Regions from separate parts of the Rhizobium sp. CCGE531 genome, predicted to be linked through region 1. Evidence: predicted binding sites of a transcription regulator. Region 1 holds the regulator's gene; the other holds the start of a gene.

Evidence for each region. The regulator PhoB, encoded in region 1, activates phosphate uptake and scavenging genes when phosphate is short. The targets are predictions, from matches to a motif close to TGTCATNNANCTGTCAT.
Region 2: CCGE531_RS17905 (DUF2794 domain-containing protein) is a predicted target of PhoB. The motif match lies at 2,925-2,941, and genes of this name have one in related genera.

The regions. Positions count from the first base shown of each region.
Region 1 is NZ_CP032684.1:659,109-666,758, reverse strand. Features, by position in the region: gene CCGE531_RS03330 (aspartate aminotransferase family protein) at 1-398, opposite strand, end outside; gene CCGE531_RS03320 (GcrA family cell cycle regulator) at 823-1,356, shown strand; gene phoB (phosphate regulon transcriptional regulator PhoB) at 1,508-2,191, opposite strand; gene phoU (phosphate signaling complex protein PhoU) at 2,222-2,935, opposite strand; gene pstB (phosphate ABC transporter ATP-binding protein PstB) at 2,987-3,802, opposite strand; gene pstA (phosphate ABC transporter permease PstA) at 3,816-5,150, opposite strand; gene pstC (phosphate ABC transporter permease subunit PstC) at 5,147-6,628, opposite strand; gene CCGE531_RS03290 (substrate-binding domain-containing protein) at 6,692-7,650, opposite strand, start outside.
Region 2 is NZ_CP032684.1:3,667,183-3,674,832, forward strand. Features, by position in the region: gene CCGE531_RS17890 (ABC transporter permease) at 1-628, shown strand, start outside; gene CCGE531_RS17895 (Bax inhibitor-1/YccA family protein) at 825-1,565, shown strand; gene CCGE531_RS17900 (GNAT family N-acetyltransferase) at 1,684-2,241, shown strand; gene CCGE531_RS17905 (DUF2794 domain-containing protein) at 2,502-2,903, opposite strand; gene CCGE531_RS17910 (thioredoxin family protein) at 3,270-4,013, opposite strand; gene acnA (aconitate hydratase AcnA) at 4,272-6,962, opposite strand; gene ccmA (heme ABC exporter ATP-binding protein CcmA) at 7,224-7,650, shown strand, end outside.

The DNA of each region.
Region 1 (7,650 bases):
CCGTGGAAGGCGCCTTCGAAGGTGATGATGTGGAACTTTTCGGGATGTCCCTTGGCGAATTGATAGCGCCGCGCCGTCTTGATGGCGCATTCCAGCGCCTCGGCGCCCGAATTGGTGAAGAACACCTTGTCGGCGAAGGTTACTTCCGTCAGCCGCTTCGACAGCTTTTCCTGGCCGGGTGCTTCATAGAGGTTGGACAGATGCCAGACCTTGTCGGCCTGCGCCTTCAATTCGGCGACCAGATGAGGATGGGCATGACCCAGCGAATTGACCGCAACGCCGGCTGCGAAATCGAGGTAGCGCTCGCCGTTTTCGGTAACCAGCCAGACGCCCTCGCCTCGCTCGAACCGCAGCGGAGCACGCAGATAGGTATCGTAAAGCGGCGCGGTCTCTGCCATGGCATATCTCCTCGATCACAACCCTAAGGACCAATCGCTTCCATACGATGAAACGGGTCCGAAAAAATCAAAAATGCCGCCTTGCGGCGGCCTGGGCACTATTGATGTTTTGCACCGCGATGTCAACAAAACTGGCGATTTAGCAGGTGCGAGAAAGCGCCCACGGCCAAAAGGGATGCGTTCGGCACTGCCTATTGCAGAAATGCCACGCCGGGGCAGCAAGTTGGGGAAAACCTCGAAATCGATTCCTCAAGATTCCCGCGACTCTTGTCACGGAGTCAGCCTCACACTAGGTTAAAAACCAATTGCTAGACTGCATGCGGCGGAACTAGTCACCACAATTTTAGAGCGTTTCGCGCCTCGATCCCATGCGAGGCAATGGTGAGGGATTCTGCCATCGGAAACGCGACAGCGGAGACAGGGCATGAATTGGACAGACGAACGCGTCGAAAAGCTGAAGAAGCTATGGTCCGAAGGATTGAGCGCCAGCCAGATCGCGGCGCAGCTTGGCGGCGTGAGCCGTAATGCCGTCATCGGCAAGGTGCACCGCCTGAACCTTCCCGGCCGAGCGAAGGCGGGTGGCACCGCGGCGGCTGCACGCACGCCAAAGCGCAGCAGTGCTGCGCCCCGCGCCCCGAATTACACGTCTCGCGTTGCAACCCGCACGGTTACCCGCCAGCAGGGCGCAACCATGCTCAAGGAAGAAATCGAGGTCGATGCCGTCAATGAAATCCAATATCGCCCGGCATCGAACGTCGTCGTTCCGATCTCCCGGCGTCTTGGCCTGACGGAGCTTACCGAGCGCACCTGCAAGTGGCCGGTGGGCGACCCGCTGAAGGACGATTTCCACTTCTGCGGCAACGAAAGCCCGGATGCGTCGCCCTATTGCGGCTATCATCAGCGCCTGGCCTATCAGCCGGTGCATGAACGACGTCGGCCGGCCCAGCCACGCGGCTGAGATCCCCATCGCGGAGATAAAAGAAACGGGCCCTTGAGGCCCGTTTTCTATTTCCGCCACTACTGCATAATTTTAAGGTGTTACAGCGACCTTAGCGCGTCTTGAAAGGCGCGCGGCGCTGTAATGTTGATGCCTGAGCGGGCTCTGCCGCTCAGGCTTCCATGGAGTAGCCCGCGCCGCGAACGGTGCGGATGACATCCTGCATATTGGAGAAATTGAGCGCCTTGCGCAGGCGTCCGACATGGACGTCGACAGTGCGTTCGTCGACATAGATATCGTGCCCCCATACGCCGTCCAGCAGCTGCGAGCGCGAGAAGACACGGCTCGGCGAGGACATCAGGAATTCCAGCAGGCGGAATTCCGTCGGCCCCAACCGCACTTCGCGGCTCTTGCGGTGGACGCGATGGGTTTCGCGGTCCAGCTCGATATCGCCGCAACGCAACACCGTGGAGAGAACCTCCGGACGGGCACGCCGCAGCATCGCCTTGACGCGGGCCATCAGCTCCGGCGTCGAGAACGGCTTGACAACGTAATCGTCCGCGCCGGTGGAAAGCCCGCGCACGCGCTCGCTTTCCTCGCCGCGGGCCGTCAGCATGATGATCGGCAGGCGCTCCGTCTCCGGCCGCATACGCAGCCGGCGGCAGAGCTCGATGCCGGACACGCCGGGGAGCATCCAGTCGAGGATCAGGAGATCGGGGATGCGCTCCTGAAGACGCAGCTCGGCCTCATCGCCTCTGAGGATGGTGTCGACCTCGAAGCCTTCGGCCTCGAGATTGTAGCGCAGCAGAACGCTCAGCGCTTCCTCGTCTTCTACAACAGCAACTCTCGGAACCATGCGCCTTTGGTCTCCTTTTTCGCTTCCAGATTATTCCGTCACCGCGCCGACGGTGTTGGCGGTATCATCCTTCGGGCGCTCGCCTTCGGGCTGGGCGCCGGTCGCCATGTAATAGATCGTCTCGGCGATGTTGGTGGCATGGTCGCCGATGCGCTCGATGTTCTTCGCGCAGAACAGAAGATGCGTGCAGGTGGTGATGTTACGCGGATCTTCCATCATGTAGGTCAGCATCTCGCGGAAGAGCGAGGTGTACATGGCGTCGATTTCCTCGTCGCGCTCACGGATCGATACGGCCTTGTCCGGCGAACGGGTGGCGTAGACGTCCAGAACTTCCTTGAGCTGGCTCAGCGCCAGTTCGGAGAGGTGCTCGATGCCGCGGGCGAGACGGCGCGGAACGCCGGTGCCCTGCACGGCGATGACGCGCTTTGCGGTGTTCTTGCCGAGATCGCCGACGCGCTCCAGGTCGGAAGCGATGCGGATCGAGCCCATGATCTCGCGCAAGTCTGCCGCCATCGGCTGCCGGCGTGCGATGGTGACGATCGCCTTGTCGCCGACTTCACGCTCGGCATGGTCGAGGATGACGTCGTCTGAGATGACCTTCTGCGCAAGACCGGTATCGCTTTGGACCAATGCGCGAACGCTGTCGCTGACCATCTGCTCGGCCAGGCCGCCCATCTCCGCAATGCGGCGCGTCAGGAACTTCAGGTCTTCGTCATAGGCAGAGAGAATGTGAGTGGAGACCATTTTTCTATCCTCAAGGTGAACTGTGTGAAAGGGTCCGCGCGCTTGATATCATCAACCAAAACGGCCCATGATGTAATCCTGCGTGCGGAAATCGTCGGGATTGGTGAACATTTTATCGGTATCGTTCTCCTCGACCAGATGGCCGAGATGGAACATTGCGGTGCGCTGCGAGACGCGGGCTGCCTGCTGCATGGAATGCGTCACGATGACGATCGTGAAGTTTTCCCGCAGCTCATGGATAAGATCCTCGACCTTTGCCGTGGCGATCGGATCGAGCGCCGAACACGGCTCGTCCATCAGGATGACTTCCGGACTGACGGCAACGGCGCGCGCGATGCAAAGGCGCTGCTGCTGACCGCCCGAAAGGCTCGTGCCGGCATCATGGAGCCTGTCCTTGACCTCGCCCCACAGGCCCGCCTTCTGCAGGCTGGTCTCGACGATATGATCGAGATCGGCCTTGGAGCGATGCAGGCCATGGATGCGCGGCCCGTAGGCGACGTTCTCGTAGATCGACTTGGGAAACGGGTTGGGCTTCTGGAAGACCATGCCGACACGCGCGCGCAATTCCACGACATCGATGTTGTTGTCGTAGACGTCCTGATCGTCGAGCGTGATCTTGCCGGTGACGCGGCAGGTCTCGATCGTATCGTTCATGCGGTTGAGGCAGCGCAGGAAGGTGGACTTGCCGCAGCCGGAAGGGCCGATCAGCGCCGTCACCGTATTGGCGCGGATCTTCAGATTGACATCGAAGAGCGCGCGCTTATCCCCGTAAAAGACCGAAACGTCCTGGCCGATCATCTTGTAGGGGATCGTCGTCATTTTCTTGGCCAGTGCTTTTTCGCTTGCGGCTTCGCTCATCATGTTCATTCCTCGGCCCTCCCTACCAGCGCCGCTCGAAGCGGCGGCGCAGCAGGATGGCGCCGATGTTCATCGCGACGAGGAAGAAGAGCAGGACGATGATGGCCCCGGACGTTCTTTCGACGAAGGCACGCTCGGCCTCGCTCGCCCACATGTAGATCTGCACCGGCAGCGCCGTCGAAGGATCGAGGGGCGATGTCGGATAGTTGGCGACAAAGGCGACCATGCCGATCAAGAGCAGCGGCGCCGTTTCGCCGAGCGCATGGGCAAGCCCGAGGATGGTGCCTGTCAGGATGCCTGGCATGGCAAGCGGCAGGACATGATGGAAGACCACTTGCATGCGCGATGCGCCGAGGCCGAGCGCGGCGCTGCGGATCGACGGCGGTACGGCGCGCAGCGCCGAACGCGTGGCGATGATGATCATCGGCAGCGTCATCAGGCTCAGCACCAGCCCACCGACGAGCGAAGCCGAGCGCGGCAGCCCCATTATGTTGATGAATACCGAGAGGCCCAGCAGGCCGTAGACGATGGAAGGCACGGCGGCGAGGTTGTTGATATTGACCTCGATCAGGTCGGTCAGCCGGTTCTTCGGCGCGAATTCCTCCAGATAGATCGAGGTGGCGACGCCGACGGGAAGAGCGAGCACGAGCACGGTCAGCATCAGATAGAGCGAGCCGATCAGCGCGACGCCGAGGCCGGCGGCTTCCGGGCGGCTGGAATTGCCCGACAGGAAGAGACCGCTGTTGAACGCCTTGTACAGGGCGCCGCTTTCGCTGAGCTGCTTCATCCAGGCGACCTGCCGGTCGGATACCTTGCGATCCTTCTCATCGACGGTCAGATCGATTTGCCCCTTGTTGGCGGAATCGATACTGGCGCTGGCAAGGAAGGTGACGTTCTGCGTCGTGCCGATGATCGAAGGCTTCGCAAGCACCCGGTCGCGAAGCACGATCCTGGCGCTATCCGACACCATCGCAGTCGCCTCGCGAACGAGCGTGCGATTGGCGGGATCGATATCCAAGGCTTTCACTAGCGCGTCACGCACCAGAACCGGATAATTGGCTGCAACGAGGACCTTCGGATCGGTGGCCCGCTTGGCTGTGGGATCGATCATCTTCTCCGTGAATTCGATCGGCAGGGTGATCGATGTCTGAACAAAGGCGGTGTAACCGTTGCGGACTACGGTCGAGATCAGGATGACAAGGAAGACGAGGCCGAAGATAACGGCCGTGACGCCACAGGTGCGGAAGCGGCGCTCGGCGGCATAGCGCCGCTTGATGCCGATATCACGTCGCGCTGGCGCGCCCGGTGTGAGCCCACGCGGCATATTCGACACCGGGGAGGATACGACGTCGCTCATTCGTATTGCTCCCTGTAGCGGCGGACGACGTAGAGGGCATAGACGTTGAGGCACAGCGTCAGAAAGAACAGCGTAATGCCGAGCGCGAAGGCGACAAGCGTCTGCGGCGAGGTGAATTCCAGGTCGCCGGTCAACTGGTTGACGATCTTCACGGTCACGGTGGTCATGGGCTCGAAGGGATCGAACTGCATGCGCGCCGCCACGCCGGCAGCCAGCACCACGATCATCGTTTCGCCGATCGCGCGCGAGGCCGTCATCAACAGCGCGCCGACGATGCCCGGAAGCGCTGCCGGAAGCAGGACGCGCTTGACCGTTTCCGAGCGGGTGGCGCCGAGGCCGAGCGAGCCGTCGCGGAGCGACCGCGGCACCGCCATGATGATATCGTCCGACAGCGAGGAGACGTAAGGAATGAGCATGACGCCCATGACGAAGCCCGCCGTCAGCACGCTCTGAGCCTCGATGAAGCTTGTGTAGCTTCCCGTCAAAAGACCATCGATCTCGGCCGAGATGTCCCTGAGGAAGGGACCGACGGTGACGAGGGCGAAGAAGCCGTAGACGATCGTCGGAATGCCGGCCAGAACTTCCAGCATCGGCTTGGCGATGGACCGAACGCGCGCCGAGGCATACTCGGCCATGTAGATTGCAGCGAACAGGCCGATGGGCACGGCGAAAAGCATCGCGACGAGGCTGATATAGATCGTTCCCGCCAGCAGCGGTATCAGACCGAAGGTGCCCGACGTCTGCGAGCCGGCGCCGGCGAAGCGCGGATCCCAGATGGTTCCGAAAAAGAACTCGTTCGCAGGCACCAGACTGAAGAAACGCGCCGCTTCCGAAAGCATCGAGATGAGGATCCCGACCGTCGTCAGAACGGCGATGGAGGAGGCGACGATCAGCGCACCGAGAATGACCTGTTCGACGCGGTTGCGGGCGCGGAAACGCGGAGCGATGACGCGCAAGCCACGGAGCGCGCAAAGCAGCGACAAAAGGATCGCGACCGCGGACATCACCATCCGGCTGATTTCGCGCATGCCGTTATATTTGTTGGCGGCATCGATCATGTAGCCGGTGGGACGAGCCGCGAGCGGTACGCCCTTCTGCGCCAGCAGTAATTGCAGGTCAGCCGTGCCGCCGGCAACGTCGGCAAGCTCCCGACTATCCAGCTGACGCATGCCGCGGGCAATGCTGCGCGCCATGCCGTAGCTGAGGTTAAGCTCCGCCTGCGGCAGAGACTTTACCTCCTCCGGAAAGGATTTCGTGACCAGGCGATCGATCACGACGGGACTGACGACCAGCCAGACACAGACGAGCGCCAAAGCCGGAAGCACCGCCCAGATGGCGGCATAGGCACCGTGATAGCCGAGCCGGGAATGCATGGACGAAGATCTGCCGCCCGACAGCGCAGCCGCTCTCACCCGCCCCAGCACGAAAGCAAAGGCGCCGATGACCGACAGGCACAGCAGCAGTAGCGATACACTCATTCCCATTCCCCGGCGAACGCCGGCGCAGCCAAAGGCCCGCGCCGCCGCTCTGTCCTTACGCATTCACATGATCTTCCCGTCAGCGAAGTCCTTGCGGATCTGGCCGCGCTCGGCATCCGGCGCCGGCACGAGGCCGTATTCCGCCAGCGGGCTGTCCGGTCCGATCATCTGATCGCTCGTGAAGAAATCGACATATTCCTTAAGCCCAGGGATGACACCCAGATGGGCTTTCTTGACGTAGAAGAACAGCGGCCGCGACACAGGATAGGTGCCATCGGCGATCGTCTGCCCCGAGGGCACGATGCCGCTGACGGTGGCGACCTTCAGCTTGTCGGCATTGTTCTGAAAGAAATACAGGCCGAAAACACCGATGCCATGCTTGTTGGCATTGATGCGGGCCAGCGTTTCGGGGTAGTCGCCGTCGATATCGACCGCAACGCCATCCTTGCGCACGGCAATGCACTTCTTGGCTTGCTGGTCGGCATCCTTGACCGTGGCCTTGATCACATCAACCGCGCCGGAGGCCTTGCAGCCGGCGGCAAGCACCTTTTCCTCGAAGACTTCGCGCGTGCCGTGCTTCTCGCCCGGAATATAGGCTGATATTTCGAAATCCGGCAGCGACGGATTGATCTGCGACCACTTCTTGTAAGGGTTGGCAACCAGCTTGCCATCGACGGCGACCTCGGCGGCAAGCGCCTTGTAGAGATCGACCGGCTCGAACTTGATGTCCGGATTGCTCTTGTCGAAGGCGAAGACGATGCCGTCATAGCCGATCTTGATCTGCTGGATATCAGCGACGCCGGCGGCCTTGCAGGCTTCGACTTCACTGCCCTTGATCGGGCGCGACGAATTGGCGATGTCGATGGAATCCGTTCCGACGCCCTTGCAGAATTCCTTCAGGCCGGCTCCGGAGCCGCCGGATTCCACCACGGGAGTCTTGAAGTTGGTAAAGGTCTCGCCAAAGGACTCGGCGACGATCTTGGCATAGGGAAATACCGTAGACGAGCCGGCGATCTGAATCT
Region 2 (7,650 bases), 1.0 Mb from region 1:
CGCCAAGATCGCCAGCTTCCGCAAGGTGCAATGGCAATCGCTGTCGATCAATTTCGTGATGATCTTCTCGCCCAATACCTTCAAGGGCGCCCCGCATGCCTGGCTGGCAACGCTGACCGACACTTCGGCCACCTCCGCTCAGGAAGCTGCGATCCTCCGGAAGGTCACCAATGCCTACCCGACCATCACCAGCGTCCGCGTCAAGGATGCGCTCGATGTCGTCAACACGCTTGTGGGACAGCTCGCCACCGCCATCCGCTCCGCCGCCTCGGTCGCCCTCATCTCATCCGTGCTGGTGCTGGCGGGTGCGCTCGCGGCCGGCAATCGCGCCCGCACCCACGACGCGGTCATCCTCAAGACGCTCGGCGCGACACGAGCGACGCTGATCCGCGCTTTCAGCTACGAATATCTGATCCTCGGCGCGGCAACCGCCATCTTCGCGCTGATCGCAGGCTCCGCATCGGCCTGGTACATCGTCAGCCGCGTCATGCACCTGCCGTCGGCCTTCCTGCCAGACGTCGCCTTCTCGACGCTGATCATCGCCCTGGTGCTGACCGTCGGCATCGGCCTCATCGGTACCTGGCGGATTCTCGGCCAGAAGGCGGCGCCCGTTCTGCGCGAGCTCTGATTCATTACGAACGATGAACCAGAAGCCGGCAAAACGGCTCGATATTACATCGATTTAACATGCGCCAGATCGCTTGACCCTTGTGTATGAGGCACGAAAGCCTCATATTCTGTGCAGGCATGCTGAAGCTCCGCAGCGGCGCCTGGGCTTGAAAGGCCCGACACCGTTCCCAAATCGGAGCTTGAAAGAGGAAAACATGGCTGACTTCCGCAATTACCAAAACCGGACGCAGAGCGGTGCGCAATCCGGTGCGATGATAGACGAGGGCCTTCGAGCCTACATGCTCAAGGTCTATAACCTGATGGCGCTGGGTCTGGCGATCACCGGTGTTGCCGCCTATCTCTCCTTCTCGCTCGCCTTTGCAAACGGACAGATCACGGCCTTCGGCCAGGCGATCTATCTGAGCCCGCTGAAGTGGGTGGTCATCCTGGCCCCGCTGGCAATGGTCTTCTTCCTGAGCTTCAGGATTAACCGCATGAGCGTGGCTGCCGCGACGACGACCTTCTGGGTCTACGCCGCGCTGGTGGGCCTGTCGCTGTCGTCGATCTTCATCATCTACACCGGCCAGAGCGTCGTGCAGACCTTCTTCGTGACCGCCGCCTCCTTCGGCGCGCTGTCGCTCTACGGCTACACGACCAAGCGTGATCTCTCCGCGATGGGCTCGTTCCTGATGATGGGCCTCTTCGGCCTGATCATCGCGTCGCTGGTCAACATCTTCCTGGCTTCGTCCGCCATGCAGTTCGCCATCTCCGTGATCGGCGTCCTGATCTTCGCGGGCCTCACCGCCTACGATACGCAGCGGATCAAGGAAATGTACTATACGGCCGATGATGCGACCGTAGCCGGCCGCAAGGCCATCATGGGCGCCCTGTCGCTCTACCTGGACTTCATCAACCTGTTCATGTTCCTGCTGCAGTTTATGGGCAATCGCCGCTAATCGCACGGCATGAATAAGCAACGGAAAGGCGGCTTCGGCCGCCTTTTTTATTTGCCTGGCTGCCGGCCGTACGATTTGATACCGACGGTCATATCAAGCAGATCAGGCAATAGAAGCAATGTCCGTCAGCCTTCGCAGCGCAACTCCAGACGACCTCCCCCACATCACCGCCATCTACCGGGATTCCGTGTTGAACGGCACGGCGAGCTATGAGCTCACGCCCCCGACCGAAGAGGAGATGGCAGGCCGTTTCCAGGCAATCCGTGAAAAGAACTACCCCTATATCGTCGCCGAGGACGAGGCCGGCGTGTTCCTCGGCTATGCCTATGCCTCATCGTTCCGCACGCGGCCGGCCTATCGCTGGATGGTGGAGGATTCGATCTATCTGGCGGCCGAGGCCCGCGGGCGCGGCGTCGGCAGGCTGCTGCTCGATGCGCTCGTCGAACGCTGCGAGACACTCGGCTTCCGCCAGATGATCGCCGTCATCGGCGGCGCGCATCCCGCCTCCGTCGCCGTGCACCGCGCCGCAGGCTTCACCGAAATCGGCCTCTTGAAGGGCACCGGCTACAAGCACGGCCGATGGCTCGATACCATGCTGATGCAGAAGGCGTTGGGCGAAGGCAACGGCACCGATCCGGATCCGTCGGTCTATCCTGGGACGTTGTTTGGAGGCTAAAGCAGGTCTCATATATGCCGCACCTCTGATACCCCCCTCTGTCCCTGTCGGGACATCTCCCCCACAAGGGGGGGAGATTGTGGGGAGTTTGACGCTCGTTCCTTCCAAATCAACAAACTGCAGTTTCTGCAGATTCGACATTCGCTTGGGGCAAGAGCACGCAACGAGTTACCGATCTCCCCCCTTGTGGGGGAGATGTCACGACAGTGATAGAGGGGGGTGCCGCACTTTCCGCGTGATACACAGCCGATGAAGAGAAACTACTTATCCACCAGCTTCAGCTGCTTGTCGAAAACCTTCAGAACCTGCTGTACCTCGTGGCCGCGCTTCAGGATCATGCCGTTGGTGTTGATGACGGAAAAGGCGCCCTGCTTGGCCGCGAGCTTCGGATTCTTTTCGATGCGGAAGAGCGGCATTTCGCCGGAGCGCTTGAAGACGGAGAAAACCGCCTTCTCCTTCAGGTGGTCGATGGCGTAGTCGCGCCATTCGCCTTCGCCGACCATGCGGCCGTAGATCCATAAAATCGCGTCCAGCTCCCGGCGATGGAAGGTCACCGGTAGCGGATCCTTGCTTTGTTTGTATTCCCTGATATCGACGACGACGGAGGAGTTAGTATCGGCGGAACGGTGTTCGCCGTGTCGCAAATCCGGCTGATCAGTCATCAATCCCCCAGGGGCTATCTCATGACAGGAGAATGACAGTTTGCCTCAGCCACACCAAATTGCAAGTCGGCTGACAGCTCACAATTTCTTTCCCACGCCCGAAAGCATCTCGGCAGTGCCGCATTTCAGACAAAACGACGCCCAATTTACAGGAAGTATAGGGCCAGTTTGACGCCGCCGCGTCAAACGGCCCGGCCGGGGCGCATCGATTAAACCCCAGCCCCGCTGCGTCCTCGCCGGGCACCCCCTCTTTTCGGCGTCAGCCGAAATAGAGACTTTTTGGCGCGAGCCAAAATAGGGAATCTTTTGGCGTCGGCCGAAATAGAGAACTTTTCGAAATTCAGATTCGAAATTCAGAAATGCCGCTCAGCCGTCAGAGCCGATCGTCAGAACCGTTGCTCCAAGAATAGCAGCCGGATCGCCCGAAGGCGTCGACGATTGCAGAAGGACAGCAAGACCTCTTCGGCCGGCCTTATCAAGCACGGTGGAGGGCAGTACCAGGCTCATGGCCTTGCCATCCCACATGCCCACGGTCTCGACATCCGATACGGCATGCATGTAGGCGATCTGCTGGCCGGTGTTTTCACCGCCTTTCGGCGCCACCATCTGCTCCTTGTCGAAATAGACGACGACCACATTGGCCCTGCCCTCACCGGCGCCGATCTTGATCTCGAACTCGTCGCCCTTCGCGGCGGCATTCACCGGAACCGTCAGCCCTTCGCCGTTGCGCTGGAAGTCGTCGAGCTTGACATTGATGGCATTGAGATCGGCGCCGTTCATATGGTCCCTGCCATTGACGATCGCTTGCGGCGTATAGACCCCGCTGCGCCCCATCGTGCGGGCATAGGCATATTGGCGCGCCGTATTGTCCTTGGACGCCATGGTGTCGTTCCAGCCGAGATAGTTCCAATAGTCGACATGATAGGCGAGCGCGACGACATTGCCCTGGCGAATCAGCTTGCGGAACGCCGCATCGGCGGGGGGGCAGGAAGCGCAGCCCTGCGAGGTGAAGAGCTCGACGACGCCCACGATCTTCGACGCCTCCTGCGCGTGCAGCGAACTTGCCAGCGCGATGCCTGCCAGAAGTGGAGCCGAAAATCGAAGGCGCATTTCTATTTTACCTCTGCATCCAATCTCAAGAGCCTTCTGCCCGCATGGGCTCCGAAACACTCATGCTCGTCGAGCGATCATGCTCACATCAAGCCCGAAAAACCTGAAACAAGAGATAATAGTTTAGCGCGATGACGCAAAGTCACGATGGGGTGAGACAAAGGCCGCATAGCAAGAGCGCCGTACACATCCCCGTGAAAAACAAGACGCCGCCGGGAGACTTTTCCCGGCGGCGTGCAAGAGTGGTTCAGACGCCTATCAGGCGGCGAGATCGCGCAGAACGGTCTGCAGGATGCCGCCATTGTTGACGTAGACGACCTCATCGAGCGTATCGATGCGGCAGATGATCGGGATATCGCGAACCGTGCCGTCGCCATAGGTGATCTTGGCGATCTTGCGCTCGCGCGGCTTGATATCAGCCAGGCCTTCGATGGTGACGAGTTCGTCGCCCTTCAGCTCAAGGCTGGCCCAGGTGGTGCCGTCCTCGAAGACGAAGGGGATGACGCCCATGCCAACCAGGTTCGAGCGATGGATGCGCTCGAAGGACTGGGCGACGACGGCGCGCACGCCGAGCAGGTTCGTACCCTTGGCAGCCCAGTCGCGCGACGAGCCGTTACCGTATTCGACGCCGGCGAAGATGACGAGCGGAACGCCCTCGGCCTTGTACTGCATGGCCGCATCGTAGATCGACGTCTCTTCCTTGGACGGATAGTGGATGGTGTAGCCACCCTCCTTGCCGTTCGGGCCGAGCATGTGGTTGCGGATGCGGATGTTGGCGAAGGTGCCGCGCATCATGACCTCATGATTGCCGCGGCGCGTGCCGTACTGGTTGAAGTCGGCAACGCCGACGCCATGGTCGATGAGGTAGGAACCGGCCGGCGAGGCAGCCTTGATCGAACCGGCAGGCGAAATATGGTCGGTGGTGATCTTGTCGCCGAAGAGGCCGAGGACGCGAGCGCCCTTGATGTCGGAAACGCCGGCGCCGGTCTTGCCCATGCCCACGAAGTAGGGCGGGTTCTGCACATAGGTCGAGTTGTCGTCCCAGGTATAGGTCTGGCCCGGAGGAACCTGCACGGCCTGCCAGTTGGCGTCGCCCTTGAAGACGTCGGCATATTTGCTCTCGTAGAGCTCGCGGGTGACGTATTTCTGGATGAACTCCTGAACCTCGTGCGAGGTCGGCCAGATGTCCTTCAGGTAAACGGGCTTGCCGTTCTGGTCTTCGCCGATCGGCTCCTCCGTCAGGTCGATCTGCACCGAGCCGGCGAGCGCATAGGCGACGACGAGCGGCGGCGAGGCCAGGTAGTTGGCCTGGACGTCAGGCGAAATACGGCCTTCGAAGTTACGGTTACCGGAGAGCACGCCCGATACGATCAGGCCCTTGTCATTGATCGTCTTCGAGATCGGCGCCGGCAGCGGGCCGGAATTGCCGATGCAGGTGGTGCAGCCGAAGCCGACCAGATTGAAGCCGAGCTTGTCGAGATCGGCCTGCAGGCCGGACTTGGCGAGATATTCGCCGACGACCTGGGATCCCGGTGCGAGCGAGGTCTTGACCCACGGCTTGGTCTTCAAGCCCTTGGCAACGGCGTTGCGGGCGAGAAGGCCGGCGGCGATCAGCACAGACGGGTTAGACGTGTTGGTGCAGGAGGTGATGGCGGCGATGGCAACGTCACCATGGCCGAGATCGAAATCCGTGCCTTCGACGGCATAGCGGTTCGAAAGCTGGCCGGGCTTCTTGTATTCGGTGTCCAGCGAGGTGGCGAAGCCGGAAGCGATGTTTTCGAGCGCGATACGGCCTTCCGGACGCTTCGGGCCGGCCATCGACGGCACGACATCGTTGAGGTCGAGTTCCAGCGTGTCGGTGAAGACGAGGTCGGAGCCGTCATTGTCGCGCCACATGCCCTGAGCCTTGGAATAGGCTTCGACGAGAGCGATGCGGTCCTTGGCGCGGCCGGACATGTTGAGGTAGTGCAGCGTTTCCTTGTCGACCGGGAAGAAGCCGCAGGTCGCGCCGTATTCCGGACCCATGTTGCCGATGGTGGCGCGGTCGGCGAGCGGCATATTGTCGAGGCCGGGGCCGAAGAATTCGACGAACTTGGAAACGACGCCCTTCTTGCGCAGCATCTGCACGACGGTCAGAACGAGGTCGGTCGCGGTGACGCCTTCCTTGAGCTTGCCGGTCAGTTTGAAGCCGATGACCTCAGGCAGCAGCATGGAGACCGGCTGGCCAAGCATCGCAGCTTCAGCTTCGATACCACCCACGCCCCAGCCGAGAACGCCGAGGCCGTTGATCATGGTCGTGTGGCTGTCGGTGCCGACGCAGGTGTCGGGATAGGCGATCGTTTCGCCGTCCTCTTCCTTCGTCCAGACGGTCTGGCCGAGATATTCGAGATTCACCTGATGACAGATGCCGGTGCCGGGGGGAACGACGCGGAAGTTCTGGAATGCCTGCTGGCCCCACTTCAGGAAGCGGTAGCGCTCGCCGTTGCGCTGGTATTCCAGCTCGACGTTGCGGGCAAAAGCCTGCGGCGTGCCGAATTCGTCGACGATGACGGAGTGGTCGATGACGAGGTCGACGGGAACGAGCGGATTGATCTTTTCCGGATCGCCGCCGAGGGAGACCATCGCGTCGCGCATGGCAGCAAGGTCGACCACGGCCGGGACGCCGGTGAAGTCCTGCATCAGCACGCGCGCCGGGCGATAGGCGATTTCGTTCTCGACGGTGCCCTTGTTGGTCAGCCATTCGGCGACCTGGGCGATATGTTCCTTGGTGACCGACTGCCCGTCTTCAAAACGCAGCAGGTTTTCCAAAAGCACCTTCATGGAATAAGGCAGCTTGGAAACGCCGGGCAGACCATTGGCCTCAGCCTTGGGAAGGCTGAAATAGACATAGTCTTTCCCGCCCACAGTCAGCGTGGAACGACAATTGAAACTGTCAAGAGATTTAGACACGAGATACCCCGTTTCTGATAGCCAACACAGTCGTGCGAACGCCTATGCACTTTATGCACATCAGGATGCGGGTGCGGCCATTTCCGCTGTCCGCACGTAAGGGAAAACCTTAAGTTCGGCGCAAGGATGGAATTCACGCCGACCGCTGGCGTGGTTGCAGGTCTTATAGATAATTTCGTAAAGACTTGCCAGAGTGGCAAAGCGCAAATTTGGACAATTTTTTGCGCGCTGCGGCAACGAGAACGAGGAGAGCCTGGGCGAATGCATCTATGCGCTGAAAATCTGGCGGCAAGGCGGGGTGAAGACCTGATTTTCTCCAATGTTTCCTTTGACTTGGAAGGTGGCGACGCCCTCGTTCTGACCGGGCGCAACGGCTCTGGAAAGTCGACGCTTCTGCGCGTGGTGGCTGGCCTTCTCAGGCAGGAAAAAGGCCGTGTCACATGGAGGGGCAAGGACGACGAATCCGACAGGCCGGCCGGCGAAGCCAGCCACTATCTCGGCCACCGCAATGCGATGAAATCCGAGCTGACCGTCGCCGAAAACCTGACCTTCTGGAAAACCTTTCTCGGCGATATGCCGGGCGGCTTCGGCCTTAATGTCGATGAAGCGGCCGACGCCGTCGGGCTTGCGAACATCACCCATCTGCCCTTCGGCTACCTCTCCGCCGGCCAACAGCGGCGAATCGCTT